Regions from separate parts of the Neobacillus sp. Soil_C_43 genome, predicted to be linked through region 3. Evidence: riboswitches for the same ligand, from Rfam matches in the RefSeq annotation. Region 3 holds a riboswitch; each other region holds the start of a gene.

Region 1 (4,915 bases), on a different contig from region 3:
TTCCTCGCTCTTAGAGAACGTCTCTTTCGTTTCTTTAATGATGTCCGTCACGTGAGGTGTTAGTTCACGTAACTCGTCCACTTTGTCCGTAATATAGGCAATATCCTCACTCACTTGTTCAAAGGTTTCCTTAAGCTTGGATGCCGTTCCCTTCACCTTATCAGCAATTTCACCTGGGTTTCTCGCAATATAGGATACCTTTCTAGAAGTTTTTAGGACATTTTCCGTCATCGCCTGACGGGTTTGTTTATCTAATAAACTTATGGCACCACCGGCGATTGCACCGATCAGCATGCCCCTCCAAAATTGATTCTTCTTTGTCATCTTAAACTCTCCTTAATCCTAGTTATTATCATTCATCTTTTTCAAAAAATAATGCCAAAGATTCCCTACGTTTATTTTGCGTTATCTCTGTTTCCTATGCAAGTCCGCGTACTCTTTTATACCCATTCTTTTACGAGATTAATCGTGTGAATTTAAGAGAAGATTATATTGACAGATCATTTTTAACATGAAAAGATGAGATATATGAATTCGGAAAGGGTGACCGAAATGAATCTATCAGAAAAATCGATTGAAAACGTGGAATATATGATTGAACAAATAAAAGAAAAGCTTAGGGTATTAAACCTAGGGGCTATTAAACCTTCTCACTTTGATGAAGAAATGTACGAAGAATTAAAAGAGATTTATGAAATGGTACAAAAAAAGAACTCCTTCAGTCCGAATGAAATGCAGGCTTTAGTAGAAGAATTAGGAAGTCTGCGAAAAAAATAATAAATAGAGGTTGACTCCTTGGAGTCAACCTCATTTATTTTTGCTCTGTTAAGATGACAGGGCCATTCTTAGAAACGGCAAGTGTGTGCTCATATTGTGCTGAATATTTCCCGTCTACAGTTCTGGCGGTCCAGCCATTTGTATCCATCTTCGTTTGATAGTGACCGATATTTACCATCGGCTCAATCGTAAAGACCATTCCCTCTTTAATTCTTGCCCCTTTTCCTGGCAGCCCATAATGAGGAACATCCGGTTTCTCATGAATCACAGCACCAATGCCGTGTCCAATAAAGTCTCTTACAACCGATAAACCTTCACTTTCCACATAGGTTTGGATCGCATGACCAATATCACCGATTCGATTGCCTACAACCGCTTGCTCAATACCTTTATATAATGCTTCCTTTGTCACTTTTAATAAATGCTCTGTTTCTTTCGAAATATTTCCTACCGCATAAGACCACGCAGAATCAGCTAAGGCACCATTATAATTGACTACCATATCAATCGTAACAATATCTCCTTCTTTTAAGGGCTCTTTTCTTGGAAAGCCATGACATATTTCATCATTGATACTTGCGCATGTTGCATATTCATAGCCTTTATATCCCTTTTGCTCGGGTGTGGCCTTGTGTTCGCTTAAGAATTTATTGACAAACTGGTCAATTTCCCAAGTAGTTACACCTGGCTTAATTAATTTAGCAATTTCTTTATGACAGGCCGCAAGGATTTCTCCAGCCTTTTTCATCGCTTCAATTTCACGTTGTGATTTCAGGACAATCATTCTTTTCCCTGCCTTTTTGAATATTTTTATGTATAGTATGCTTTACGGTTCGCATTAAACTATATTCTCTTTTGGAAACACTATTAATAGTAACTCGAATCCGCCAATTTTTCAAAAGAACTTGTTATTATTGGGCTTTTTTGGATAATCATTTTATTATATTCACTATTTTGTCATATTCCTTTGTTCTTAATATGGTACTTTTTCATTCTTTTTGGTAGAATTAACATATAAATATGTTTAATAGGTGTGTGAATGGAATGATTGGTGACCGCGTAAAAAAATTTCGCTTAGAAAAGAGGATGTCTCTTTCCGAACTTGCAGAGCAAGCTGGCGTCGCTAAGTCTTATTTAAGCTCTCTTGAAAGAAACCTGCAAAAAAATCCATCTATACAATTTCTTGAGAAAATTGCAGCCGTATTAAATTTACCCGTTGAACATTTTATCCATGAGCAAATTAATAAGGATGAGTTAGACAGTGAATGGATGAATTTAGTTAAAGAAGCAATGGGATCTGGTGTTTCAAAAGAGCAATTTCGTGACTTCCTGGAATTTAATAAGTGGAGAATAAATCAAAATAGTAGTAACGAATAATTTTTTTCTATAAAGAAGAAAAGCATTCTACAAAAGAAACCTCTTCTGTAGAATGCTTTTTTAATATGTACCAAGTTAGTTCTTTTGACCATCTTGGAGAAGGAATTCACGAACATCTGTAATAGATAAGCCAAGTTCCTTTGCTTCTAATATGAGCGCCATCCATTCCTGATCAATTACATCCACGTCTCTCTCTGCAATTATCATTTTTTCTCCCCCTAAAATACACATAGTATTCCAGGTAACCCGGCCATCATAGCATGAAATGCCTGCCTTAGATCCTCGGCTTTGCGTCCCTACTTTTCAACAGGTTTGCCCTTTTCTGTTTCGACTGCAACTTAAGTATTACATTTTTTCATTTTTCTACTATTTGTTTAGGTAAAATGACTTAATACTAAATGATATGTTCATTATATCTAGTCCTTTTATAATAGGTTGTTGTTTTTTGTCTTTTTTTTATAATTTTCGAACTATTTTTATACACAAATTATCCTATTTTTCTACAAAAAATTCCTTTTACTACCATTTTTAGGAGAGGAAATTAAAAAAGGAAGGAAATTAGGTCAAATCCTCCCTTTAAAATGTATGCTTATTTATCGCCTTTTACTGCTGCTATAAGAGCACCTATTTTGGCATTATGTTTCACTAGTGCAATATTTGCTTCTAGGCTTGACCCTTCTGTTAGCTCTTTTACTCTGCTTAAGAGAAAAGGTGTGACCTCTTTACCATGTATGTCCCTACTTTTGGCCTCGTTTAAAGCAAGTTCTATAACCTTATTGATTACAGTTTCATCCATAGCATAGGGTTCTGGTATCGGATTGGCAATGACGATCCCACCTTGTAACCCTAAATCCCATTTAGCCTTCATTAATGCTGACGCTTCTTCTGGGGAATCCACTCGGAAATTCACTTTATATGGACTTGTTCTCGTATAAAAAGCTGGCAGAATCTCTGTTTGATAACCAATGACGGGCACTCCGTTGGTTTCTAAATACTCCAACGTTAACCCTAAATCAAGAATTGATTTTGCTCCAGCACAAACGACTGCTACATTTGTTTTTGCTAATTCCTGTAAGTCAGCTGAAATATCCATTGTTACTTCTGCCCCGCGGTGAACACCGCCAATACCACCTGTCACAAACACGTTAATACCACCCATTTGTGCACAAATCATGGTCGCTGCTACCGTTGTGGCCCCATGTTTTTGTGCTGCGATTAAGTAGGGGAGGTCCCGCCGGCTTGCTTTCATGATTTCCTTACTAGTGCCTAAAAATTCTAAATCCTCTTCAGATAAACCAATCTTGATTTTCCCATTAATGATGGCAATGGTAGCTGGTACAGCCCCATTCTGCCGGATAATTTCTTCTACTTCTCTTGCAGTCTCTACATTCTGAGGGTACGGCATCCCATGTGAAATAATCGTCGATTCAAGTGCAACAATGGGCTTACCTTTTCTTTTGGCTTTAAGTACTTCCTCAGAAAAGGACAGGTATTCTTGGTTCATCGCTTGGTGACCCCTTTACTGAAGTATTTCTGATACGTTTCAAGTAAGGTTTGCTGGTTTAATTTGGGATTTACCGTTTCATTTGAATTTATGGTAATCAATGAACAGGAAAGACCAATTTTACATGAATCTTCGGTATTCAGCCCCTTAAGATAGCCAAATAAAATTCCGGCAATGAGTGAGTCGCCAGCCCCCGTTACATCTACAATCGGAACAGTCGGAGGTAGTAAAGCCCCCGCTTCGCCAGCCTTTGTATAATAAATTAATCCCTTCTCACCTCGAGTAATAACTACTTTCTCCACACCTTTTTTCAAAATGACTTCAGCTGCTTGGTAGAAGTCACCTTCTGATTTGATTTCTAGGTTGGATAACGCCTCTGCCTCTTTATGGTTGGCCACTAGCCAGGTTACACCCTCAAGGGATGCTGGAAGCTTTTCTGTTTTCGGAGCGGAAACTGTAGCAATACAAATAGGCTTCATGAAGTTTTTACAGTCAGTAATTACTTGTTGAATGATGGTTTTTGGAAAGTTTGTGTCTAATAAAATCATTTTTGATTGTTCAATATACGTCCATATATCTTCAAAAATGGATTCTTTCACTTCATCATATATAGCCATGTCAGCTAGTGCGATTTCCATTTCACCTAATGGATCAAGTACGGCAGTATAAGTGCCGGTAGATTTTCCTTGTATGATTTGTGTAGGACTTACTTCCACAAAGTCTTTAGTGTTTTCTAGTAGCCATTCTCCTTCAGGATCTGAGCCAACATAAGCAAACAGAGATGTTTTGAGACCTATCCGGCCTGAGTTTTCTGCTATATTTCTTGCGACTCCGCCCCGTGACAATGAGCTTATGGCTGGGTTTGATGTTCCATACTCCAACTGTTTAAGCGCCTGAATTTTACGGTCTACATTCGCTCCACCAATACAGAGAATATCAAAAATGATTGCTTCCTGTTTGTTCATTGTTAGCATCCACTCCTTAAGGTCCTTTGTTAAGCAAGTCAAAATTTCATAATATTCCCTACTCATATAACTATTACGATACGAATCTTGAAAATCCTGTTAAAAAATAGAAAAACATTTTGCTATTTGAAGGGACGGCTGAACAACAAGGATTTATGTTAATGAAATTTGTCTAAAATGTGACAGATAACATATAATATAAACAACATATAAATATACTAAATATTATTAATATTCAAAATAAAAGGTGGTGTTTGATGCTATGACTGTGATTCATGTTTTAAATTATTCA
Region 2 (8,512 bases), on a different contig from region 3:
GGGCGTCGCTTACTACTTGTTACACAACTTAAATATTCATAGTACATCAGGCCAAATTATTTTATTGTGCAGTTTGCTTGGTTTTGGCTTTAGTTTTGTTATTTCCTCAGCTACGATTGCAAGTACATCCTCTTTTGAAGGCGAAATGCTGACAGCTTCGCAAAGTGTATTTTCGATGTTAAGACAGGTTGGAGTAGTTTTAGCTGTAGCGATTTTTGTTGCAGGTCTAACCACTACTATTCATGATAAGAAACAGGATGTTGTTCATTTTGCTGCCAAAAAACTAGATAAACTTGATGTACCACAATCTGCAAAAGAGAAAATTTTTAGCGAAACAAAAAAATCAATTACTGCTGAAAAGCATAATCACAAAGCAAAACAAACTATAATCTCCAAAGCTGAACGTCAACAGTTGATCAATTCATATGTAGAAAAGGCGCTTTCCTCCATACCAGAAGAACAGAGAGAAGAAGCTAAAGAAATGGTTTATAAGCAAGTGGAAAAGCAGGTAGACGAGGAAATTAATCGTAAAGGAAAATTAGTTAAGACCTATAGGGTGCAGGTGGGTGAATATGCTCTTAAAACCATATCCTCAAGCTTTGCTGACCTATATCGAACCAGTATTCCGTTTGTTCTTTTATGCTGTTTAACAGGATTTATTTTTAAAGAAAAAAGGAGAAAAAAATCATTCTCCAGCGTTACACTCCATACGAATGAATAGTGTAGATAGTCCTATATATGCCTGCGTTGTAGATATAACGAAGGTTTTGTTTTTAATTGTCGAAATAGAGGAAATAGTATTTTTTTTCAGTAAAAAATGGTGTTTTTTGTGGTAATATATACCTCCAGCAATTATAATGGCTGTGAATACATTTTCCTAAAAGGCAACCTATTTGAAAAGATAAGGACGCAAAGCTATAGGGGCTAAAGTAATCGCACTATGCCAGCCAGCTGCAATATGATCTTCCGTCCGATTCTTTAACTCCATGATAGCCAGTAGGGAACTAAAAAATGGAGGGAAAAACATGTTGAAAAAAGTATTCGCTATTTCACTTTCTGTCCTATTAATGTCAACATTTGGGACAAGTGTATTTGCGGCAGAACCAACCAGTGCTGAGTATGACAAGGCCATTGCTTCCATCGAAAAAACTAACCAAGAGATTGAAGATAAAATTGCAAAAGCAGTTACTGATGCAGATTCGCTAGAGGCACAGTACATAAGAGATATTCAAAAGATAGAGGAAGGCGACACAGTCGTAAAATTAAAAGATCAGAGAAACAAACTGCAACAGGATTTAGAAAAAACCAATGATGCAAACAAGGTAGAAAAATTAAGTAAAGAGCTCGCAGATATTGATAGCAAATTAGAAAAAGAAACAGCTAGAATCAAAGAGAAAATAGAATCTATAAACGAAGATATAAAAAGTTTGCAGCTTTTTAGCCCGGAAAATGAAAAAGACCAAAAAATACTAAAAGATAAGCTTGATAGACTTAATAAACAGCTTGATAAAAAATTAGAAAAATATATTAATAGAACTGAAAAATTTACTAACGACCTCGATAAACTAATTACTGATTTATATAATTCAACATTGAAAATGTCTACTGATGCAATCAATAAAGCAGCTGAAAAGGGCATCCAAGCAGAAGCTACCTGGGTACTTGTGGAGTTAGGTGGAAGGTGGGTTTGGATTGATCCGATTCGTGTAGGCTGTTAAATTCCGGAGGATGTGTTATGGAAGGACTTTACCTAGGTACTAATGGTAAATATATTGAGAAAGCCAACTTAGATTCAGCCCGGTTTAGTCTGTTAGCTAAAGGAGATGGTGCAGAAATCATCTTCCAGACCATTAACAAGGGGAAAACTTTTTATCTCTATCCTAGTGATAATCCTAATACACTAGAGTTCTTCTATGTAATTGAAGGTGAATGTTTATATGAGACAAAAGATAGTAATATTCATATTAAATCAGGTGAGTACTTCTACATACAAAGGCTAAAGGAGCCTGCATACTTTTTAACAAAGACTGATATTAAATTACTTTGGTTTACCACCCAACCAGCTTTTCATTATGTTAGTAAAAGTATTGAAGAGTTGACTAAAGTAGTGAAACAAGTAGAGGAAAAAGACCAATACACTTATAGTCATAGTATTCGGGTACAAGAATATTCCTTAAGGATTGCAAAGGAACTACAGCTTTCTAAAGATGTTGTGGAGAATCTTTATTCTGCATGTGTGTTCCATGACATAGGAAAAATCCACGTCCCAGAAGAAATTCTAAATAAGCCAGGCAAACTGACACCTGAAGAATTTGATATCCTAAAGAAGCATCCAGCAGATGGCTGTGAAATGTTGAAGTCCACGTATTACTCTCATGTTGGAGAAATTATTTTACAGCATCATGAACGCTTAGATGGTTCGGGATATCCCAATGGACTAAAAGGTAACCAAATCTTACTGGAAGCACAAATCATCGGAATTACTGATACATTTGATGCTATGACATCAGATCGCATTTACAGGAAAGGGATGGACCCTTCACTTGCAATATCTGAAATAAAGAAATTATCAGGCCGTCATTACGATGCATCCCTTGTTGATGCATTTGAAAAAGTATTAATTATGGATGGGAAACTCCAAGTAAAAGACCTAAAACAAGTCCCTTAGTAACATGGGACTTTTTTTTATTTTGAAGGGAGTGGGAGGATGGAAGCTTTAAAAGCAGTAAATCTAGGCATCAGATTCATATTAGAAATAGCAGTACTTGTGATCATTGGATATTGGGGATTCCATGTAACTCATAGTACCTCATTAAAGATGGTATTAGGAATTGGAACTCCTTTTGTTGCAGCTGTTTTATGGGGCCTGTTCGGTGCACCTAAAGCCCCATACACATTAGCTGGCTTGCCATTTTTTATGTTAGAGATAGTCATATTCGGACTTCCAGTAATTATTCTATTCTATTTAGATAAACATACATTAGGCTTTATTTATGGAATCGTAGCAGCTATTAATATGGTATTAATGAAAATCTGGGATCAATAGGTTTCTAGCTACACCTGTCATTAAAGGCAGGTGTATTTTTATGTCATAAATTGTCGTTTCATTTTTCTGATAATTCAATTGACTAACTATAGGAAATGTAGTAATTTATATATAACAATATATAACGTTATATAAAGTTGTATGTTGTATATAAGTTAAACACACTATCAGGGAGGCAATATAATGACGACAGAATTAGTAGTTGACGTTAAAAATCAAGTGCAACAGGCTTTAGCAGAGGTGGAAAAAAGAAATATCTCGAACGTATTCTTTGTAGCTTGTGGTGGGTCCTCTGCTCTTATGTATCCAAGCAAATATGTAATTGATCGTGAGGCAAAAAACCTTGATGCCCATCTGTTTAGTTCAAATGAGTTTATCTATCGGAATCATGCTAAACTGGGAAGCAATTCTTTGGTTATTCTGTGCTCACATTCTGGCACAACGCCAGAGACAGTAGAAGCAGCAAAATTTGCAAGATCCAAAGGTGCATTGGCTGTTTCTTTAACAAATGTGGAAGACTCGCCATTAGCACAAGCATCAGATACAGTTTTAAAATACCAATGGGGTGATGGGGCTAATGCTTTCACAACCAACTATTCGGTATTATATCAACTAGTATTTGGTGTGTTAAAAGTGGTTGAAAATAACGAAAAAGCTAGTATAGTAGAAGAAAGTCTTGAGAATTTACAAAATGTTTACGAAAAAGCTGCTGCACTTTATCAAAAGAAGGCAGAAGATTTTGGCAAACAATATAAAGATGAAAAAATTATTTATACAATGGCGAGTGGCGCAAACTATGGTGTTGCCTACTCTTATGCGATTTGTATCCTAATGGAAATGCAATGGGTGCATTCACATTCAATTCACGCGGGTGAATATTTCCATGGACCGTTTGAAATTATTGATGAAGAAACACCATTCATAATCCTGCTTGGTTTAGATGAGACTAGACATTTAGAAGAAAGAGCACTTGCTTTCTCTGAGCGTTACGGTAAGAAATTAGTTGTCCTTGATGCGAAAGACTTTGATTTTACAGGTGTAGCTAAAGAAGTACAAGGTTACATTGCTCCATTGGTTCTAAACTATGTTTTAAGAAAATATGCAGACCAGTTGGCAGAGGCGCGTAATCATCCGTTATCAAAAAGAAGATATATGTGGACAGTTGAATACTAAAACAACCTTAAATAGCGAATATCACTGCATTAATCATAGAAACTGATTCCTTTCTGGAGGGGAACCATAATGAAGAAGTTATTAATAGTGAGTATTATTTCTATCCTTTTTCTATCCTTTTTTTCCGGTTGTTCAAAGAGTTCAAGTTCATCTAATGGAAAAGAGGTAGTAGAGCTAAAATTCTTCCATCGCTGGCCTAACCAACCTAAGAAGCAATATTTTGAAAAGGCAGTAAAAGAGTTCGAGAAAACTCATCCAAATATAAAAATTAAAACTGAAGCCGTTTTGAATGATTCTTATAAAGAAAAAATTCGTGTTGTTCTAGGTTCTAGCACCCCTCCAGATGTCTTTTTCTCATGGAGCGGAGAATTCGCATATAACTTCGTACGCCAAGGACAAACACTAGATTTATCTAAGTATGTGGAAGAGGATAAAGCATGGTCTGACCAAATTATCGCCTCTCAATATAATGCCTTTACCTTAGATAATAAAATTTATGGGATTCCCTGGTCTACAGATGGTAAAGCGTTCTTTTACAATAAGAAAATATTCAAGGATTTAAATATTGAAGTTCCTACAACATGGTCCGAGCTAATTAATGTCTCTAAAAAGATTAAAGCCGCAGGCCTTACTCCAATTACTTTTGGAAGTAAAGCTCCATGGACCATTTCCCATTATATTGGAACATTAAATCAGTTGATGGTACCGCAGGATGTTATTAATAAAGATTATGATTCTAATAATCCTGAAGGTGATTTCTCACATCCAGGCTATGTAAAGGCACTGGAGAAATTTATGGAACTTGAGCCATACTTTAATAAAGGAGTTAACTCTGTAGACCATGAATATTCACGTGAGCTATTTAATAGTGGAAAAGCAGCAATCGGCTTCTTCCAATTAGCAGAAATAGGACTTATTGAACCGTCATTAAAAGAAAATTTGGGTGTCTTTAATGTACCTGGGGTCGAAGGTGGAGAAGGAAATGCAAATTCTATCACTGCTGCTCCAGAAGGGATCATGATATCTTCTAAAACAAAACATCCAAAAGAAGCTATGGAATTTGTTAAATTCTTAACTTCAAAGGAAAAAGGGATAGAACAATTAAAAGAAGTAAGTGAATACAGTGCGGTTAAAGGTACAACAACAGAAGCGAATGCATCTAAGCTTCAACAGGATGCCATTAATCTGATTGTTAATGCCGAGCAAACTTACTTATGGTTTGATACAGCTGTAGATATTAAAATTGTGGATGCGTATTTAAACGGGGCACAGCAAATGTTGGATGGTAAGAAAAGTCCAGAAGAAGTAATGAAAGATGTAAGAGAAGCAGCAAAAGAAGTGAAGGCGTCCGCGAAAAAATAGGAAAACGGAAAGGTGGTTGCAACTTGGCCACCTTTTTTCCAAAGTTACGCCTTTTAAAAAAAGGGGAGTTATTATGCAAAATACAAACAAGTGGTTACCATACCTATATATTGCACCTTGCTTAATCTTTTTGGCCCTTTTTGTTTATTATCCGATTGTTGAAAACTTATTTTATAGTTTCTATGAATTTTCTGCCTTTTCAGCCGAAAAGACATTTGTTGGCTTCGAAAATTTCTTTAATCTTTTCAAAGATGAAGTTTTTTATATAGCACTAAAAAATAACCTTTGGTATGCAGTGATCTCTATTATCTTTCAAGTGTTTGGAGGGCTAATTTTAGCAGCAATACTAGAAGATACGATAACAAGATTCATCAGTGGCCTATTCAGAACGGTATTTTTCCTTCCAGTTGTCATTTCAATGACTGTCATCGCTTTGCTTTTTACCTTTGTTTATAATCCAGATATCGGGATATTAAATGGTTTATTAAAAATGTTAGGTCTTGAGGATTTAACCAGAGCCTGGCTAGGAGAATCTGAAACTGCCATTTTCGCTGTTATTGCTGTTTCGCAGTGGCAAAGTATTGGATATATTATGATGCTTTTTATTGTAGCAATTCAAAATATCCCTCAAGAATTGTACGAGGCTGCAGAAATCGATGGAGCAGGTAAAATCCGTAAATTCTTTTCAATTACGGTACCACAAGTAAAGGAAATGTTCTTTGTTACCACACTAATTACCTTAACTGGTGCCTTCACTGTATTTAATGAGCCGTATATTCTGACTGGTGGTGGACCTGGTAATGCTAGTGAAGTTTTAGGTACATTGCTTTATCACTCCGCTTTTGGGAAAGACCAAATGGGGTACGCCTCTGCAGTGGCAACGGTGATTTTATTAATTACCTTAATTGTTTCCTTAGTACAATTGAAATTATTTAAAACAGGAAAGGATGTTTAGAGTGGAGACTAGTAAAGTAATGGGCTACCAACCTTCGATTTCATATAAATCGAAATTTAGGAAACAAAAAAGCGTAATTAGAAGTCTACCAATCTTTACAATCCTTATTTTGTATTTTGTGATTATAGCCTATCCTCTTTTTTGGATGGTAATCAACTCCTTTAAGTCCACTCCAGAAATATTCTCAAGCAGCTGGGCATTGCCAAAGGAATGGTTGTTCTCCAATTATACTGAGGCATGGGACACTGGTATTTCTGGTTATTTTCTTAATAGTTTAATTGTAACTGCTACTACCTGCTTTATCACAGTATTAGTTAGTGCACTTGGTGCATTCAGTTTAGCTAGATTTGAATTTAAAGGAAAGAATCTGTTACTGGTTTTTTGTATGGGCGGAATGATGCTCTCTCCACAAGTTAGTTTAGTCCCGCTATATAAGCTCATTCAATTATTAGGTATTCATGATACGTATTTTGCCATGATTTTTCCTTATGTTGCCTATCGAATTCCAATCACGATCCTACTAATAAGGGCTGCTTTTCTTGAAGTACCAAAGGAATTGGAAGAATCCGCTTTTCTAGATGGCTGCAGTACGTGGACTATATTTTTAAAAATTCTCGTTCCTTTAAATAAACCAATCTTACTAACAGCGGTAGTATTAACTGCATATTATACTTGGAATGAGTTTATGTTCGCGTTAATCTTTGTTGATTCAGATGCATTAAAAACAATACCGGCTGGTTTAATGCAGTTTAGAGATGCCCTTCAAACAAATTGGGGAGTTCTTATGGCAGGTTTAATGATTTCAGCCCTACCGATTATACTCTTATTTATTTTCATGCAAAAGTATTTTATTAGGGGTTTATCATCCGGAAGTGTTAAAGGATAAAAAGGAGTGAGAAATGATGAAAATTATTGGAATAGGTGATAGTGTTGTTGATGTTTATCAGGATCGAAATGAAATGTTTCCTGGAGGAAACGCCTTAAATGTAGCAGTATTAGCCAAACAAAGTGGGGCGGAGTCTGCGGCATTTATAGGCATCGTTGGAAATGATATGGAAGGAGAGCATATCCTTGATTCATTAAATAAGAATGGGGTGGATAGCAGCCTGGTTAGAAAAGCGATAGGTGAAAGTGGAAAAGCCTACGTGGATCTGAACGTGGACGGAGACAGAATCTTTATTAAATCGAATAAAGGTGGGGTTCAATCTAAGCTTAAGCTTAATTTGACAATGGATGACTATGAATATATTAAGGCGTTTGATGTCTTACATACAAGTATCTATAGTCATTTAGATGATGAATTGTCCATTCTTAAACAGTACCTGCCGGTTTCTTATGACTTTTCCAACCATTTTACAAATGAATTATTAGAAACAGCTTGTCCACATATTCAGTTTGCGTTTATTTCGGGAAGTGACCTAACTGAGTTTGAACTAGAGGAGTTATTTCTTAGAATACATGAATTGGGAACTCCGTTTATTATTATTACTAGAGGTTCAAAGGGTGTTGTTATGTCACATGATAATAAACGATACAGCCAGGGAATCGAAGAAGCAAATGTGATTGATACCTTAGGTGCTGGAGATTCGTTTATTGCTGGATTCTTAACCAATCATTTTAATGGATGTTCCATTGAAGAGTCGTTAAAAGCAGCTGCGCAGATTGCTGCTAGGACTTGTGAAGTAAATGGAGCATTCGGATTTGGAAAGCAATTAACTTGGTAATACAAAAAGGAATGAAAGGTTGTAGATGAACCTTTCATTCCTTTTTATTTAGGCTATATTAAACTTGACTATTGATTTCCGCTCCAGGCACAAGCGGTTCGTGGGCGTTTCGGCGAGCCTCCTCGGCGCTTGCGCCTGCGGGGTCTCCCCTGACCCGTCCTCCCACAGGAGTCTTCGTGACTTCCGCTCCAATCAACAGGGTATAAAAATCAACACTGTTCTTTAACACAGCCTTTATTTAAGTTGTTATGG
Region 3 (8,512 bases):
TGCTGTTTCTGTTGCCGTTTTATCTTCAGTAGATGTCGTTAATATTTTTAGAGGAAGAATTTCAGGTGCTCAGTTATTTAAAAATGTGGCAAATACGGCTTCTACCGTTGCCGGTGGTACGGCTGGCTGGGTAGGTGGAGCTACTGCTGGTGCTGCCATAGGCTCAGTGATCCCCGGAATTGGTACGGCCGTTGGCGGTATAGTAGGAGGATTACTTGGCTCATTTGCTGGTGGAACTGCCGCAAATAAGGTGTCAAATAAGGTCCTAAGTGAATTTATTGAAGATGATGCAGATGAAATGGTTCGGATTATTGAAAAAGTCTTTACACAACTAGCAGAGGATTATTTGTTAAGTCAAAAGGAAGCAGAAAATATTATTGATTGCTTAAAAGATAAGTTAACTGGCTCCACCTTAAAAGAAATGTTTGCAAGTTCTGATAGAAAAGCTTTTGCACGGAATCTATTAATAAACCAAGTCGAAAGTGAAGTGAAGAAACGCGAGAAAATCTTTATACCTTCCCAAGAAGAAATGGGTCTAGCCTTAAAGAATGTTTTAGAAGAAATAGCAGACAATTCCGTGTTGGCGTAGATACCACAGGGACGGTTCTGGTGGCTTTAACTAATGCCACCAAAACCGTCCCCTTGGTTTTAAAATAGATAGAAAGGAATGACAGAAATGTACGATTCGGCCACCATACAAAAAGAGTCAGGCCATCACCGCGCAGCTATTATTCTATTCCCTATTATTCTTTTCTTAGGTTACTTTCATCCTGCCATAGCAGGAGTCGGGCTAGTGATATTCTTTCTAGTTACCTCTTTTCGGTTACTGAAAACCATGATTATTTATATGCTCATCTTAGGTGCCCTATCGGCGCTCATTCCGCCATTGGCACCCATTATATTCATCATTATGATTATCCTTTTTATTAAGCGGATCGGATTTGTCATTAAGAATTGGAAACCATTTGTGGCAGGTATTTTCATCTATGGGGCTGCTGGAGCCCTACTTGCAAAAATAAGTGCGGACCCTTACTCATGGTTGTCGTATCGGTTTTCCTCTGCCGTATTTACGGAAGCGGTAATCGTCGCTGTCATTGGATTCTTTGTATTGAGGAGTGTCTTAATCTGGCTGTACCAACAAGGATATACGAGTTCAACGGCACTCGGCATCATGGGAAGCGCTCCACTCATCATCATTTCATTTATTCTACCATTTCTAAAAATGCATATTGGAGGGGACTTCTTTGCCCATGACGCAGCGTTCACAGATAGTCATGTTGTGACGGGTGGCGATCATGTGGTACCAAACGGAGGCCATTCCTCCGATCCGGCCATAGCGAATGGATCAAATCTACAACATGTACAAGCCCATGTAAGGACCGCACCGGATGGGGATCCTACGAACAACTTATCCTATCATGGTCCGGATGCTAAGCCACCAAATATGCAAGACTTGGTTCAAGTCCATGACTATGTGAGAACGGCTCCTGACGGTATTGTAACCAATAACCTGTCTTACAACGGTGGGCAGAATATACCGGCAACCCCCTCAAATGTCCATGGAACGGAGGCAGAGGTTATTTTCCCTACTGTATTAGGTAAAGGCGGTACAGCAAGCAATCCTAGTAAAATAAATAAAGACCAGTTGAATAAAGTAACAGAAATTACTCAATCAAACCCTTCAGGACAAACGACTGTTGACCGGTTAGTCAGCCGGTTAACACATCCTAGTGAGGATAAAAACACCAATCAGCAACATTGATTAATCATGCATAAAATCAATCTTCGTCAGAATGGAAGAATTCTATCAAAATGAAAAATTGAGATCCTATTGGAGGATTCAATGTATGAAAATTTGTAAACAATGCGGGTCCCCGATGAAAGAAGATGCTTGGGAAGAAATCCATATGATGGACGATCATATGATAGTAGATTCGTTTCTAGCATGGGTCTGCGAAAAGCAGTGCGGGTATTATGAAAAGATGAATGGAGACAGACAAGATGCAAACTAATGTAAGCAGCATAAAGATTGTCGGCCAGGAAGGGTCTGATCGATATCTTTTGAGTTTAGGAAATGATCAAGTCAGTATCCTTTATTTAAAGGAAAAAGTCCTTTCCGCCCCGATGCACATAGAATCTTTTTATAGCCATGGGTCCTGGAAGGAGTATCAAGGGAATCTAGATTTAAACAATCTTCTTCCTCTACTTCAGGTGGAGGTAGCTCTTGGCGGCTCATTGATGCCTTTCAGTGAGCTATACAGTAGTGAAGAAGAGTCTAAGTGTGTAGTGTTCAGACAAAATGATGCAGACCGAAAACTTCTGTACCAAGAAATTCTACAAGGCAGACTTAGGCAAGGCTGGGGCTATTCTGACCGCTTTTCTTTATTTCAAGGACAGCAAAGCTTTATTCAAAGCTATCAAAACGGGAAAACAGATTTGGCTGGAACGGCTCAAAAACATTGGAATGTGTTATCTAGAATGTTATTCATTAAGGAAGGTGACACCATTGTCATTCCTAAGCAACCTGATTCCCAGCACTTCCTGATTGTGAAAGCCAAGCGTGCACCAAATTCCCATTCCTGTTATGAGTTCAGCCAGCCTTTGGAACCAACAAATGATTACCGTCATGTTGTCTATATTGATCCTGACCATATCCAAAAGGTCCATTATGATTCCCCTCTTACACCCTTAATTGTGAAGAGGCTGCTTAAATCGATCGCCTATTCAAGCCCAGTGAATATGGTTCGAAACCAAGAGTTTAAACAAGCCATTGTAGAGGTGTTTTCATCCAATGAAAAAGAAGAACTTGAAAAAGCCCATCCGCTGCACGATAAGCTGCTAACGATTGAGAACAAGCTGTATACGGAGTGGGTAAAAACGGTTCGAAACCTAACACCTAGTGATTTTGAAAAGCTAGTCAAGAAATGCATGAAAGATAACGGGTTCACCATTCTTAAATCGAATAGTTATGACCGAAAAGGCGGAGATATCGATTTACTATGTTCAAAGGACATTCCTGTGGAAACACCATTTGAACTTAAATCTATTATTCTCACTTATTGTATTCAAATTAAAAAGCACGAAAATTTAACAGGTTCTACCGGGGTCCACCAATTGGTAAGCATGGAAAAGAACTTAATCCTTGATGAAGCTCATGTGGTTCAAAAAATCCTGATTTCCCTTGCTGACGGGTTCACGGAAGAATGCAAGGAAATGGCAGCCGACAATCGAGTAGAATTGATTAATGGGGTTGACTTTGCCCAAATTTATTTTAAAAGTATCTAAGTTACTCTTTTAAGAAAGTCTACAGGGCAGGTTCTGGTGGACCCTCTCAAAAGGGCCATCAGGACCACGATTTTGGCTTTCTCTGTGTAGAATAGGAGTGATAATACAATAGGAGTGATATATGAAGGTAACAGTGGAATTTACGAAAATTAGATTAACTGAATCTGTAGGGTGAAGATTCCCTACTCCTACCACATTTATATCATGTACTTTCTAAATTTAGAGTCGACCCCTCTAAGTCAGATGTAAAATTCTCCAGGATAATCTAAGGAAATCGTTTGTTTGCTACCTCTTTTTCCGTCTATGGCATATTCGGATAGTTCAAAAGCTATAAAATACAAAACTCGTCACATTCCCCTATATGCTATACTATTCAAACGTTTAATTAATAAAGGGCTAAGAGTATATAAAATAAGAGTCTTTCCTGTTTAACCATCAAAAAGTATGTCGAAAATTGGTGGTTTCATTTTTGAAAAGGAACTTATGGGAGTAAAACATATGGAGACATTTCTTTAATTTGGGATGTCTTTTTCTTATTGATATGGGGTGAGCTTAGTCGAAGTAGAAAAACTTCAAAATTTCGCTATTGGACCAAAATGCGAAGTATATTAACTATATCACTTGATATTTTGCTATATACTCATCAAGCTGTTGACTAATTGCTATTGTTTTTTCACTTGCAAGTCCCTCTTTTATCCCAACTTGAATCATTTCTTTTCGTAAGGACTTGATTATTAATAATAAGTTACTCTTTTTATCATAAATTGGCATTGTTAACATAAAAATGGCTCCTATTTACAAATATTCACTAGAAAAAATATAACAAAAAATAGAAGTACGGACAACCAATTTAACAAAAAAGACACAATTTGTTTAAATATAACATCGAGGTCGTAATTCGAAACAATTGTGCAATTGAAATTTGAAAATAAATACCGAGATTCAATTTGTTGGACATATTGTTTGGTAACAGGAAATGAGCGATATTTTTCAATATGGTATCGAATTTGATATGAATAAAACAGAAAAAACGGAACTGACAGGCTTGATAAATAATTTCTCCAATGAGCTTCGAAATAACCCGAAACACCCTAACTGCCAATTTGTTCAAGAAGACAAAATGACCTATTTAAATATTAATCTTTAAGGGGACAGTCCCCCGCTGCTGTAAAGCAGTGGGGGACTGTCCCCTTTATTCAAATTATTTTGTTTGCATAAATGCAAACACTTTCCACCCATCATCTTGTTTTATTGTATAAAAATGAGTTTCTTGCTTTGAACCATCTTTTAGTTCTAGAGTAACAGGTACTCGAACAACTTTTTCTTTAAGCCGCTCATCTAAAAGCCCGGCATCTTCTAAGTCCTTTTCACTTATATCTCCCATATCAATTTCATCATAAAAATCAGCTAATAAATCATCAAAAGTTTCCTCTTTATTTATTTCATATCCATCCAAAGCTTCATCGCTAAGATAACGGAAATCTAATGGAAAATTTGATGCCCTTTCATAAATAGGACTTAATTTTGCGTTTAGCTCCATAAACTCCTTATTATCTTCAGAAACCATATATTCTTCTTCCCCATCTTGATTGTCTTTATATGACTCTATAAAGTTACGAACTGCTGCAGAAGGTGTATCCTTACCACCGCTAAAATACAAAACAAAAATAATGACAATTAAACCAACAATACCTCCAATAAATAATAGTTTTTTGTTTTCCATAATCTTCTCCACTATCCCATCATCCTTTTATATTGATGGGGACAGTCCCCCGCTGCGTTAAAGCGCCGGGGGACTGTCCCCTTATTTAGGTCTCCTTACTCAGGCACCCATTCCGTATCAAAGCCTTGATCATCTTTATAGACCTTAAAATCCCCTGAATTCACGAAAAGCCTGAAATCTCCTGACTCGTCGTCTCTTGTGCAGTAAAAGGCATAATAGGTTTGACCATTGGTATCTAAATCCCCATCATATGCAACAATGCTAGCAATCCCTACAATCTTCTCATTTACAATCGCCATTGCCTTGTTAAGCGCTGCATTCTTCTCATCTTCATCCGTCGAATCCGGCTCCATCACAATAGGCTGCTCCTGCTCCACAACTTCATTGACAGGTGACTCCCTTTGAAAGTTCGCTTTCATTTCAAGCCCCGAAACAAAGTCTTCCACATACCGTTGGAAGTCAGAGTTCCTATCAAATTCTAGGATATCCGGGTGATCGTTGACCAGTTCAGCCACTACAGCTAGCATCGCTAAACGAGTAGCAATCTCCTCCTCCCTCCACGATTCATCTTCCTTGTCCCCTTTTTCATACTTCTCTCGATACCAGTTGATTTCATCAATAATAGTACAAACCTGTCCATGAAAATAGAGATCTTTACTCGTATTTGGGATCACTGTCCGAAAACCTTCCAACTCATCTTCCAGTTTATCCATCGCCGTAATGGGATCCTTTTTCACCTGAGTGATCGAATTATACCGTTTCTCAAAATCCTTATATAACTTAAGATAGCCTTTATGTGAAACCTCCTCTTCAGCGTTTCTAAGGCTATAAATAAGATCGTGACTGGATATAATCTGTGGCTTTTCCTCCCTAGTATACGGTGTGGTATTAAAGGTAGGATCGATGTGATTCACCATCTCAATCACATCCTTAGGAAACGCATCTTCCGGATCCTCATAAACACTCCATGTTCTCATGGCCTCCACAATATCTGTATTGACCCTGACCATATCTTCCTGCTTGGTACACCCCACTACTAAGCTTAAAAGCAACACAGCGACACTGCACCCTTTTACAAACTTCCTCACTTGCTATTCCCCCAAAGTTGTCATTCTTCTCTATCTAAATCTAGCTTATTTTAAAGTAATCGAATCAAATGGTGCACCAGAAGACGCTCCATCACTTCGATGAACAAAAAGTGTGTGGTCTCCAATTGTGTAATATAACGTGTACGAGGAATCCGTTTCGCTCATTCCTTCCTCATCTGGTTTGCCTAATGTTTGAATCATTTCATCATACGATAGATGAATAGGTAGATTAAGAGTATACACCGGAGAGTCAGGATAATCCTCATAATCATAATCCACACCTAACCCGCAATGACAGTTCTTATATAGAAGCACACGCCCACCTTCTGCATCTCCTATCCCATCAGGCGTACCTATGACATTCTCAATCGCCGGTCCAATAGGATCACCAATCGAAACCTCAATCCCCTTGATTCGACCTTGCTTAGCAAGCTTCAAAAAGTCGGACCCCATCACCTTTTTGTTATTTGCTTTACTATCTTCCATACTAAAATCAACCGCTTCGGTTTCAGCCGTACCCTGAGAGGAAGCCTCGCCTTGATTCTCATCCTTAAACCCATTCTCTAAAAAACTATAAATAGCCGCATTATGAAACTCATAGGAATCATCCAATAAATACTTCCATTTACCATCCTCTAAATGGAAAAACCACTCAAACTTGAACTCTTCCGGCTCATCCAATCCCTCATAGTTCTCCTTATAATAACTGCCTTTAACTCTAATTAATTCCTCATGCATCTCTGGAGAAAGAACATTATCCTCCTCATCGATATGTAAATCATCCGTAATTTCTTTTATCGTATAAGAGACCATGTTTCCTTCGGACTGTGCAAACTGCTCGCTGATATCTTCCAGCGTTTCTCCTTGCTGTTTATAGAACTCGGAATAGCTTGCCGAAATCACCTCTGCATCCTGATCCTTTAAAGCCTGTACATAAGCTAGAGCCGCCTCATAGGCATCCGGTTTCCACGTGAGTCCTTCTTGTTCATCCGTAGCGAAGAATTTCCATCCTCCTTTTTCCTTATGAAACCAAATCTTCTCACCAGCCCATTTGACATCCGATTCTTCATACGGAGAGTAATCCTCTCGTGTTTCCCCCTTTGAATCAAAAAACAAAGACACGAGATAATATTTCTCCTCTTTATTCGTTTTCGATGTTTCTCTAGGTAACCGGTCTCTCACTCCTATAACGCTTATCTTATAACCTTTGAAAGTAAGAGTGGATTGGTCTATGTCCGATGCAAAGTCATCCTGAGTGATACCCGCCTCTTTAAATACATTCGATACCATATCAAACGCCTTTTGATAGTCTTTGCTTTGGATAGCCTTCACATAGGAAACTGCTTGTCTGGCTACCTCCTTTTCCGTCGACGATAGATTCGGATTCATATCATCCCCGACTGCCTTCTGAGTAGAATGAGAGCACGCTGTTAACATCAATAATAGGATCACTGCCCCCAGCCATCTGTTTAATCTCACAACCATAATCCCCCTAAACTTGTAAAACTTTGTATCTCTTTATTTTTTCGGAAAAAAGCACCAATTGTTTAGGCACAAAACCATAGGGGACGACGGTTCTCCTGGCTCATACACTCCCCTTGGCAACCCAGAAAAAGGGCAAAAAAAAAGAGCCCACAGGCCCTATGAATGATAACTATTGTTACTTGTCTTTCCGCATCTGATACATTTGCTTGTGTAATAACTGTACTTGTGTCGTCTACGTAAGAAACAGAGAATGGATTTAATCTTCAAATAGATCTACTCCTTTGAATTATTAAACCCGGCAGCCCAGCCATCATAGATTACCTTAGACCTGTGACTTTGCGTCCCTACTTTTCAGTAGGTTTGCCTTTATCAGATTAGACTTCATTATAATTAAATATACCATTTTCTAGTATATTCTGAAAACACTAACAATTCGACGTGTATTGACGTGTATCGACAGGTACAAAACCAAAGGGACGGTTCTCCTGGCTCTAACCAAGACCACATGGATCATCCCTATCAACCTATCTTTCGTCATTTTTTTATCATTTTTCTATAGGCTATACTAATTAATCGTTTGGTTAAAACGAGCATAAACACAATAGTTTGCCTATTTCACATCACATCAGGCATAAAAAATTGTCGGCCAACTTTCCGCGAGTTCCCACCCTATTCCACAAAATAGTAGTTATTTCTCACTGATCGACTTCTTTCATTCTTCCTCCCCTATATCCGATACTAATCAAACGATTAGTTAATAAAAGGGGAAAACCTTGAAAATAGTGGGGTCTTGCTTAGAATTCTTAAAAAAAAATGTCGACTACTGTCTCTTAGTTTTCTATTTCCTTTTATAAAAATGAACTCAAAGTGGTAATGGTAACAATTTTTAAGCAAGGACCGGGAATGGTCACTATTGCTTATCCACTCTCGA
Region 4 (8,512 bases), on a different contig from region 3:
TTATAAAAGGATTGATGTTTTTCTTCATTTATCTCAGGTTTCTTTTCTTGTTCATTATTTAAAATAAAGAAATTTAATCGTTCCTGAACCGAAACTTTTTTCTCCGTTCTTAGCAGAAAAATACCATAGATACCTAAGGTAACAGTTAAAAATACTAATAGGTAAATCATCTCCTACACCTCTATAGTAGTGATTTTTTTAATTAAAATAAACCCGATAATACCTGAAATGACCCCTGCACCTACCATAGCTAAGCCAATTGGATGACGAAAAAGCCCACCAATATAATCCGGCTGGATTAAGTAAAGAAGAAATCCTAGAATAACTGGTAATAATGCAATAACATAACCAGATAATTTCCCTTGTGCTGTAAGCGTTGTAATTTGTCTTTGTATTTTAGTGCGATCGCGAATGGTTTCAATAATCTTATCGAGCACAGTGGCTAGATTGCCGCCAACCTGACGTTGAATCAAAATCGCCTGGATCATTAAATCTAAGTCCTCACTCGGCATTCGTTCGTTTAGATCATTGAGTGCATCTTCAATGCCTTTACCATATTGCATTTCCTTTAGTACATAATCCATTTCTTCCTTAATTGGGGAAGAAGCTTCTTCTGCCACCGACTTTAAAGCTTGCGGGAAGCTAAAGCCTGCCCTCAAACTACCTACAATCGTGGTAATCATATCTGCAAGACCTTCATTGAACTTTGTTACTCTTTCCCGCTGTTTCTTTTTTAGATACCATTTGGGCATTAAGAAACCTATTACACTGCCAAAGGGGAGAAATATCCAATTATCCATTACCAAGTAAAAAAGCCCACCAATAAGAATTGTTAAAATCCATTGAAAGAGGATGTATTCTTCTGGTTTTAACGGCAGCCCAGCTTGAGCTATTTTTATTTCAAGCCGATTGTTTTTTTCCTTGGAAAGAACTTTCTTTTGAACTCTTTCTTTTATTATTTGAATAAAAGATATTTGTTTACCTTCCACTTTCTTCTGACTTACCTTTTCTTCCTCAATAGATAAGTAATGCTGCATTCGAATTTGCAATGTATTTTCTGAGCGAAAAAACAATCTGAGTATCAACCAAAAGAATAAAATGGATGTTAATAAAAAGAAGAGTATGAGCAGGGATATCATTTTCGCCACTCCTCATGATGATCGATAAACACTGAAGCTGGAATATGAATACCAGAAGCCTCCAGCTTCTCATAAAATTTCGGTCTAACACCCGTTGGAACAAGCCTTCCAATGATTTTTCCTTCAGGGTTCAAGCCTTCTTGTTGAAAGGTAAAAATATCTTGAAGGACAATGATATCGCCTTCCATTCCTTGTACTTCTGTTATGTTAGTAATTTTTCTCGAGCCATCTTTTAAACGAGATTGTTGGATTATAACGTCAATAGCACCTGCTATTTGTTCCCTAATTGCTTTAACAGGCAGGTCCACACCAGCTAATAGAACCATTGTTTCAAGTCTGGAAATCATATCCCTTGGGCTATTTGAGTGTCCTGTAGCTAGTGACCCATCATGACCCGTATTCATGGCTTGGAGCATATCTAGGGCCTCTCCACCACGAACCTCACCAATAATGACTCTGTCAGGCCTCATCCTTAATGAGTTCCTAACAAGGTCACGAATGGAGATTGAGCCTTTTCCTTCAATATTAGGCGGACGGGATTCTAATGATACCACATGCTCTTGTCCTAGTTGAATTTCGGCTGCATCCTCAATTGTGACGATTCTTTCATCATCGGGAATAAAATTGGACAAGACATTGAGTGTCGTTGTTTTACCTGAACCTGTTCCACCACTTACAAAAATATTTAGCCTTGCTTTTACGCATGCATCAAGGAAAATTGCCATTTCCTCTGTAACTGTTCCGAAGTTGATTAAGTCTTCAATCTGGTAAGGGTCCTTTGAGAACTTACGAATCGTAATCGTTGGTCCATTTAAAGCTAAAGGGGGAATGATGGCATTTACACGAGAGCCATCTGGAAGTCTGGCATCCACCATTGGTGAGCTTTCATCAATTCTTCGACCGAGTGGAGCAACAATTTTTTCGATTACACTCATCACATGTTCATTATCACGAAATTGTACCGGTGTTAGAACTAGCTTCCCTTTCCGCTCACAATACACTTGATTAGGCCCATTTACCATTACCTCGGAAACGTCCTCATCCAAAAGAAGTGGATTTATAGGACCAAATCCAGTTAAATCATTGATTAGTTCACTAACCACTTTTTTTCTATCAATCTGACCACGGAAATCCTCGTCATCTTTAATAATTTCTACAGCCATACCATCTAGTTGTGGAATGATTTCTTCAATTTCCTGTTCTTTTAACTCATGTAATATCTTTTTATGGAGAACATTCTTTAGCTCCTGGTTTTTGTCTAGTTGACGAACCTTTACGTTCTCTTTTTTACTTTCTTTCTTCGTCTCTTTGGATTTTTGCTCCTTAAAGACTTGTCTAACCTCTAACATTGGTGAAGGCGTCGGACTTTCAAGCGTAATATCTATTAATTTTGGTTCTTTAACGAATTGATTGTTGTTCTTTTCTTGGATTCGATTTAATAGACCCATTCAATCAACCCCCTTACGATCGTTTCTTAGAAAACCATTTGGATATTGGATGACTTTTTTTCGTTTTCTGAGTAATTACGCTATTTACGCTTGATAACGACTCTGCCATCTTAAATACGCCTTTTGCGACATCAGATTTCGCATGTTTGATTACAAACGGAACACCAAGATTAATGGATTGCGAACAAATCTGAAAGTCATTAGGAATATATATTGGGTTTTCTGCAGCCAATATTTTTGCTGCATCTTCTGCATTTATAACACTTTCCATATTTGCTCTATTTATAATGATTCTTACCCTGTCTTTAAGACCAAGGATGTCGAGCGTTTCTAAGAAAAGCTTGGTGTTTTTTAATGATGCCATTTCCAAGTTTGTTACCACCAAGATTTGATCCGCCTTTTCAATAAAACGTATGGATTGTTCATTTAAGCCCACTGGTGTATCCACCACAACATAATCATGACCAGTTAAAAGAAGATCTACTATTTTATTGGCTGCTTCATTTGTAACCAAGTCCGCAAATTCCGGCCTTTCTGGTGCAGACAGGACGTTCACTCCACTGCTATGAACGGCCAAATAATTGCTGAGGCTATGCTCATCAATAGATCCGATTCCTTCTAAAACTTCTTTAACAGTAAGAGAAAATTTTAAATCCATCGCTAAGTTTACATCGCCAAATTGAAAATCCCCATCCAATACAGAAACCGAAACATTTTTCTTCCTTAGTGCTACCGCTAAATTTACAGTTAGTGTGGTACGACCAATCCCGCCTTTTGCACTGCAAACAGCAATCATTTTACCACGCTGTGGATTCATATTTTGTTCTGCAGTTTGCATATTATCGTGGCTTGTCATGAATCGTCACCTTCCATTACTTATTGATTTGCCTTTGTATTCGTAGCTTCATCCATTAACGGCCGTTTATTTAGAATGAAGTGAATCTTTCCTTCTTCTGAAGCATTGACTAGCTTTAGCGCATCCACGGGTTTTAGTTCTAATGTTACCGAGCTGTATTCCGTATACGGCTCCTTCGTTTGTTCAGGTGTCTGCATTTTTCTTCCCACAGCTAAAACCCTTGCTTTTTCCAGCAATAAATCTGATTGTGTTATAGAGTTACCTGCAGCATCTTTAGCTACTTTTGTAAGAATAACATCCACTTCATCCTCAGGCTCTATTAAATTCGAGACCGATTGGTTAATGTTTACCCCTACAGTTACAGCACGATACCCTTCCATGACTTTCCTTGATACGTAAACCCCTTCTTCTTTCTCCGATCCAAGTCGATGTGATAGTATGGGCTCCCCTTTTTCAATCATGGCTATTGCTAGTTTTCCTTCTGCATCCGTCACAGACTTTATCGTTTGTGGAAGTACATCTTTCGCCGGTTTTTGTACCACTTCTAATTTGTCTGTCGCAATTTTTTCATTTTTATCTATTTTTTCTTTTGCCACTACCACGTTGGTCATCTCGACCGTAGAAACCTTTTGTGTATTCATCTGCTTCGTATATTGAAAAAACAAAAATGTTGTAATCATTCCCATCACAAGTGATAGCAGTAATACCATTTTCGCCTTCATTTCGCTTCACCTACTCCGTTAATCGTATACTGTATGCTCCCCGGTCCAGAGCACCCACATCAAACGTCCCTGCTCCAGCCCTTTTTATAAAAACTCCTTTTATAGAGGTATCTGTCGAACTCATAGGATCCGTAATATAAAAATAGGCAAAACCAGTGATTTTTATCTGTTTTAATTGATTTGTATCAAAGCCATAAGGTTTATAAACCGGTATAAGCAGAATTCTAGAACAACTACGTAAACTGTAATCACCTGGCGGCTGTGTGCAGCCATTTACCCGTTCATTTATTGCAGATCTTGTACTTCCTGCAATATTCCCTGTTTGCGTGTCAACAACATCGCCTAGTTTTAGAAGTTCCGAATATCCGTATCTTAAATTTTGCTCATAGGTTTTTGCCCCAGGTCCACTAAGTGCCAAGACACCAAAATTTCCTGATGAAACTCCTGATGAGTCTACTTTCAATTGGTACGTTTTGTTATATTCTAGGACAACACTTTCGTCAATCCCTAATGGAGCGGCCCCTACTGCTTTTCCTATCGCTCCTAAGCCTGCTGTAGCTTTGGCTGTGACGTCTGTTTTTTCGAAACCAAATAATTTCATAAATGTCAGGTTAACTGACTTTGTTAACCGTATGGTAACTTTACTCCCCATGTTAATATCTAAATTTGTTAACGTACTAGCAGCTTTATGAGAGTCTAAGATGTATTGAACCGTATTGCTAACCTTTTGTTCTGTATTTGGCAGCTCCTGCGCCCCTGAGAGAACGGCTGCATTTGCAACCTTTTGTAACTTCGCTTTTTCCATATAAATTAGGCTTCCATCTATCGCCAGGCCTGCCATGCATAGAATTGTCATTAGTGAGATTGCACCTAGAATGAGAACATTCCCTTTTTCATCCCTCAGAAATTCATTAAAAAAGTTACGCATTTTTATCCCTCACTCTACGCGAATCGTTGAACTTGTTTCGATGGCAAAATCGGAGGGGAAGAACTTGGAAATCATAGGAGTTAAAAAAGTCATTGGATATTTTAGCTTGACCGTTACATAGTCACCTGAATGCCTGACTGTATCCGCTGGAGTGATTGTCACCTGTAATTTTGTCGTATCCCCTAAATGAATATATTGGTGGGCGAAAGTTGAAATGTCAGCATCCTTCTTCCCAAGACCTCCTTGCCTAACCGTTTCCTGCGCAGCCATCTGCAAATGCGCATAGGAATAGATCACTCTACCAAAATCAAGGATTCCCACTAAAATTAATAGAAAAATAGGAACGATAAGCGCTGTTTCCACCAACGATTGGCCCCGCTCATCCTTTTTCATAGAGAGAATACTCCTGGAAAATAAGCTTGATAGATGGCACCTGCAGCGATGGCTACTCCGTAAGGAAGAGTTGTTTTCATGGAATTACTATCTTCTATTAGCGAAAGCCTCATGCCATGTCGTACGCCATGAATCATGTACAGGAATCTCTTTAACAATCCTTTACGATAAAGGAGAAAAATGATGGCCATGATTCCACCCGCTAGAGCCATATATAAAGATGCCATTAAAACAAAACTAATCCCCTTTAACCCACCAATGACAGCAAGTAGTTTGACATCTCCTGCCCCCATTCCTCCAAGTAGATAGGGAATAAATAATATTCCTAAACCAACAGCTGTGCCAAGAAATGCTTCCGTTAATCCGTGCCATCCTCCGTTAATGGTGTGAAAAAACAATGCTATGATTAAAAAAGGAAATAAGACCGCATTATAAATCTTCCGTTCCTTGATGTCTGTAATAACACATATAGATAAAAGAATGATTAATAAATAATTACTCCACACCTTGAGTCTCTCCTCTCCTAAAGGATTTCATCTTTTTGAAAGAAAATAGCCTCACGTTTTGAGAGAACGCAAGGCTATGTAGAACATCAAGCTTAGAAATATATTAATTAGTGCCGCCAGTTGTATCAGCGGCGTCTGCTCCTGCGCCTGCAATAGCATCTTTAGCATTATTAAATAAAGTTTCAATTTGACCACGCATTGCGATCAAAACTGCCACTACTCCAACCGCAATAAGTCCTAACACCAAACCATACTCAGTCATACCTTGTCCTTGTTCTTCTGTAAATAAAGCTTTCATTTTTTTCATCATTTGTAAAAACCCCTTTTCAATTTATAGTTAAATAGTTTCCAATTTTTGTTTCCGTTTTTTGAATCATGCCTGCTGGCAATTCTAATACTGACTTTGCTCTTTTGTGATACTTTCCTACTGTTGCAGGCTTTACCGTTTCGTCCAGGCCTACAATTTCAAAATCTTCACTTAAGTAAAGGACATCGATGGAATAATTCATGAAGAATGTGTGAATGGATTGGCAGGGTTGGATTAACAAGCCGTGTCCTGCTGGTAAACTTTTCGAAAACATCAGACCTTTTAATCTTTTAAAAAAGGTATCAGCTGTTGATAGATTGTTTGCCAGTTCCGCTCCGTTTGACAGATTCACGACTTTCACTTTTTTCACCTCCGAATAAAAGAAATAACCCCGCCTTTACCGAAAGGGGGGTTAGTAAAATAGACTGCTAAATAGACATAGGAAACCTATGAGTAAATAGTAGTGCTAATATGAAACACCCTGTTCTTTCGGTAACTGGCTGGCGTAGTGCAAAAGCACCTTAGCCCCTGTAGCTTTGCGTCACTGATTTTCATCAGCTTTGCCTTTATCGAGAATCAGTGTTTGTTTGTCCGACTGATCTCTTACTCACATAATAGAACTTTTTCCCCTTAGAGAATATCCTACTAAAATACTATTTTACATCGAAGTTTATAGGTGTTTTTACCTATTTTTCACTTATACCCTTATAAAATCGACATAAAATGCGTATATAATCCTCAATTTACCTCAGTTGCCAATTTTTTTAGGCGAATCATTCACCATACAATCGCCCAGACATATAATTTATAGATATCAATAAAAAAGGATGTTGATCATGCCAGCCATCGTTGGAGTTGCACAGGTTATTACCCTTGGAAGCAGTTCAGTTTTCCATATTGGCGATGTGTATAAAATTATGCCATTATCTACGGCCAAAACTTTCTCTGGAGCTGGCTCCTTTAATACAGGAGAGAGTTTACGTCTCAACAACAACATGAGTTCTACAAATACATCAGACCAAGATGGAATCGATCAACCAATTACCCTCAACGCTTAAAAAATGGGTGGTCTAAAATGAATTACTATATTCAGCAGTCAATTCAAATTAATTTTATACGAATTGGAAGTATTTCCAATTCTTCTGTTATGCAAATTGGAAGTGCTGGAATGATAAAACCTTCAGCATACCTATATAATACAGGGGGATTTACAGCCCCAGCTCCATCCCCCAAGCCAATTCAAGCTCTAGGAAGCTTAGTAGGTACACCCGCCGTTCCGTTACAGGCAGCTGTTAGAAAGCAAGACAATGCAAACTAAGACAAATAATACTTCCAGCTATCTTTTTGGGCTGTTCGAGACTATCTATAGTGAGGTGATTTCATGTATCAGGATTATTCTCAATACCTTCAATGGCTGCAAATGTATATTCAAGCACAGGAAAAGAGAATCGTTACCTTGGAGGCTACTGTTCAAAAAATGCAAGAAGAAATGAAGCAAATAAAGGAGAAGCAACCAATTCGAGTCGATAAAATTGAATATAAATTTGATCAATTGAAGGTAGAAACTCTTGAAGGAACATTAAACATCGGCCTTAATCCTTCTGACTTATCTGAAATTGAAGACTTTGCCGTTCAAAATCAGCAGATGAACGTCACGCCTCCACCGAAGGACCAAATGCAGCGATCCATGAAAATCGAAGAAGCGATTTACAGATATCTTGAGACAGATTTACCTTCAATAGTAGAATCCACCCAAAGAGAATTAAATGTTCCACCGAATGGATCTTATTTATCCTTTATCAAGCAAGATATAACGAAGCAACTTCCTAACCGGATTGAACATCATTTAAAAGCTAATCTACAAAATCAGCGGTCATCAGAAAATACAAATGGTGATGACTTAATCATCGAAGCAATCAAGCAGGAGATTAAAAATGGAGTAAATGTGTTTTTTACAAACCTGCCAGAACACGTGAAAGGGATGAAACCGGAATGAACTTTGAAGTCTATAACCGTGAGCTAATCGTCCAAAATATAAAAATTATTGGGGTAGCCAGCTCGTCATTAGTCTTGGTAGGCGATACGGAATCGATTCAATTAGCATCAACTTTTGATACACCTGCTGAATCCTTAATTATCGGTCCCTTTGTCCCACTGCAATCGGACGTGACTTGATTATGCTTGCCAGAACATCATGTGTCGATGCAATTAAT

What was found. A riboswitch is a leader RNA that binds a small molecule or an ion and turns the genes downstream of it on or off. The one in region 3 is predicted to bind cyclic di-GMP.
Region 1: another riboswitch for cyclic di-GMP. It lies ahead of AC3A54_RS15860 (anti-repressor SinI family protein); the one in region 3 lies ahead of AC3A54_RS19480 (hypothetical protein).
Region 2: another riboswitch for cyclic di-GMP. It lies ahead of AC3A54_RS20675 (zinc ribbon domain-containing protein); the one in region 3 lies ahead of AC3A54_RS19480 (hypothetical protein).
Region 4: another riboswitch for cyclic di-GMP. It lies ahead of AC3A54_RS09120 (DUF192 domain-containing protein); the one in region 3 lies ahead of AC3A54_RS19480 (hypothetical protein).

What each region holds. Positions count from the first base shown of each region.
Region 1 covers NZ_JBDGJV010000011.1:167,037-171,951, forward strand. Annotated here, with positions in the region: gene AC3A54_RS15840 (YtxH domain-containing protein) at 1-324, opposite strand, end outside; gene AC3A54_RS15845 (DUF1128 domain-containing protein) at 553-777, shown strand; gene map (type I methionyl aminopeptidase) at 812-1,561, opposite strand; gene AC3A54_RS15855 (helix-turn-helix domain-containing protein) at 1,822-2,154, shown strand; gene AC3A54_RS15860 (anti-repressor SinI family protein) at 2,230-2,361, opposite strand; cyclic di-GMP riboswitch class I at 2,392-2,481, opposite strand; gene AC3A54_RS15865 (pseudouridine-5'-phosphate glycosidase) at 2,744-3,658, opposite strand; gene AC3A54_RS15870 (carbohydrate kinase family protein) at 3,655-4,623, opposite strand; gene AC3A54_RS15875 (hypothetical protein) at 4,886-4,915, shown strand, end outside.
Region 2 covers NZ_JBDGJV010000018.1:69,128-77,639, forward strand. Annotated here, with positions in the region: gene AC3A54_RS20670 (DHA2 family efflux MFS transporter permease subunit) at 1-721, shown strand, start outside; cyclic di-GMP riboswitch class I at 874-959, shown strand; gene AC3A54_RS20675 (zinc ribbon domain-containing protein) at 1,026-1,718, shown strand; gene AC3A54_RS20680 (HD-GYP domain-containing protein) at 1,736-2,668, shown strand; gene AC3A54_RS20685 (YrdB family protein) at 2,708-3,046, shown strand; gene AC3A54_RS20690 (SIS domain-containing protein) at 3,230-4,219, shown strand; gene AC3A54_RS20695 (ABC transporter substrate-binding protein) at 4,289-5,581, shown strand; gene AC3A54_RS20700 (carbohydrate ABC transporter permease) at 5,655-6,536, shown strand; gene AC3A54_RS20705 (carbohydrate ABC transporter permease) at 6,556-7,422, shown strand; gene AC3A54_RS20710 (PfkB family carbohydrate kinase) at 7,436-8,260, shown strand; gene AC3A54_RS20715 (GntR family transcriptional regulator) at 8,499-8,512, opposite strand, start outside.
Region 3 covers NZ_JBDGJV010000016.1:89,680-98,191, reverse strand. Annotated here, with positions in the region: gene AC3A54_RS19520 (hypothetical protein) at 1-589, shown strand, start outside; gene AC3A54_RS19515 (hypothetical protein) at 677-1,762, shown strand; gene AC3A54_RS19510 (hypothetical protein) at 1,848-2,012, shown strand; gene AC3A54_RS19505 (restriction endonuclease) at 2,002-3,285, shown strand; gene AC3A54_RS19500 (aspartyl-phosphate phosphatase Spo0E family protein) at 3,898-4,065, opposite strand; gene AC3A54_RS19495 (hypothetical protein) at 4,262-4,432, shown strand; gene AC3A54_RS19490 (hypothetical protein) at 4,487-5,020, opposite strand; gene AC3A54_RS19485 (hypothetical protein) at 5,104-6,096, opposite strand; gene AC3A54_RS19480 (hypothetical protein) at 6,142-7,575, opposite strand; cyclic di-GMP riboswitch class I at 7,876-7,956, opposite strand.
Region 4 covers NZ_JBDGJV010000005.1:61,854-70,365, forward strand. Annotated here, with positions in the region: gene AC3A54_RS09075 (type II secretion system F family protein) at 1-170, opposite strand, end outside; gene AC3A54_RS09080 (type II secretion system F family protein) at 174-1,139, opposite strand; gene AC3A54_RS09085 (TadA family conjugal transfer-associated ATPase) at 1,136-2,587, opposite strand; gene AC3A54_RS09090 (CpaE/TadZ family protein) at 2,601-3,443, opposite strand; gene cpaB (Flp pilus assembly protein CpaB) at 3,464-4,165, opposite strand; gene AC3A54_RS09100 (pilus assembly protein TadG-related protein) at 4,176-5,093, opposite strand; gene AC3A54_RS09105 (TadE/TadG family type IV pilus assembly protein) at 5,103-5,486, opposite strand; gene AC3A54_RS09110 (A24 family peptidase) at 5,483-5,992, opposite strand; gene AC3A54_RS09115 (Flp family type IVb pilin) at 6,096-6,302, opposite strand; gene AC3A54_RS09120 (DUF192 domain-containing protein) at 6,319-6,660, opposite strand; cyclic di-GMP riboswitch class I at 6,788-6,874, opposite strand; gene AC3A54_RS09125 (spore germination protein) at 7,136-7,357, shown strand; gene AC3A54_RS09130 (spore germination protein GerPB) at 7,375-7,617, shown strand; gene gerPC (spore germination protein GerPC) at 7,681-8,295, shown strand; gene AC3A54_RS09140 (spore gernimation protein GerPD) at 8,292-8,474, shown strand; gene AC3A54_RS09145 (spore germination protein GerPE) at 8,477-8,512, shown strand, end outside.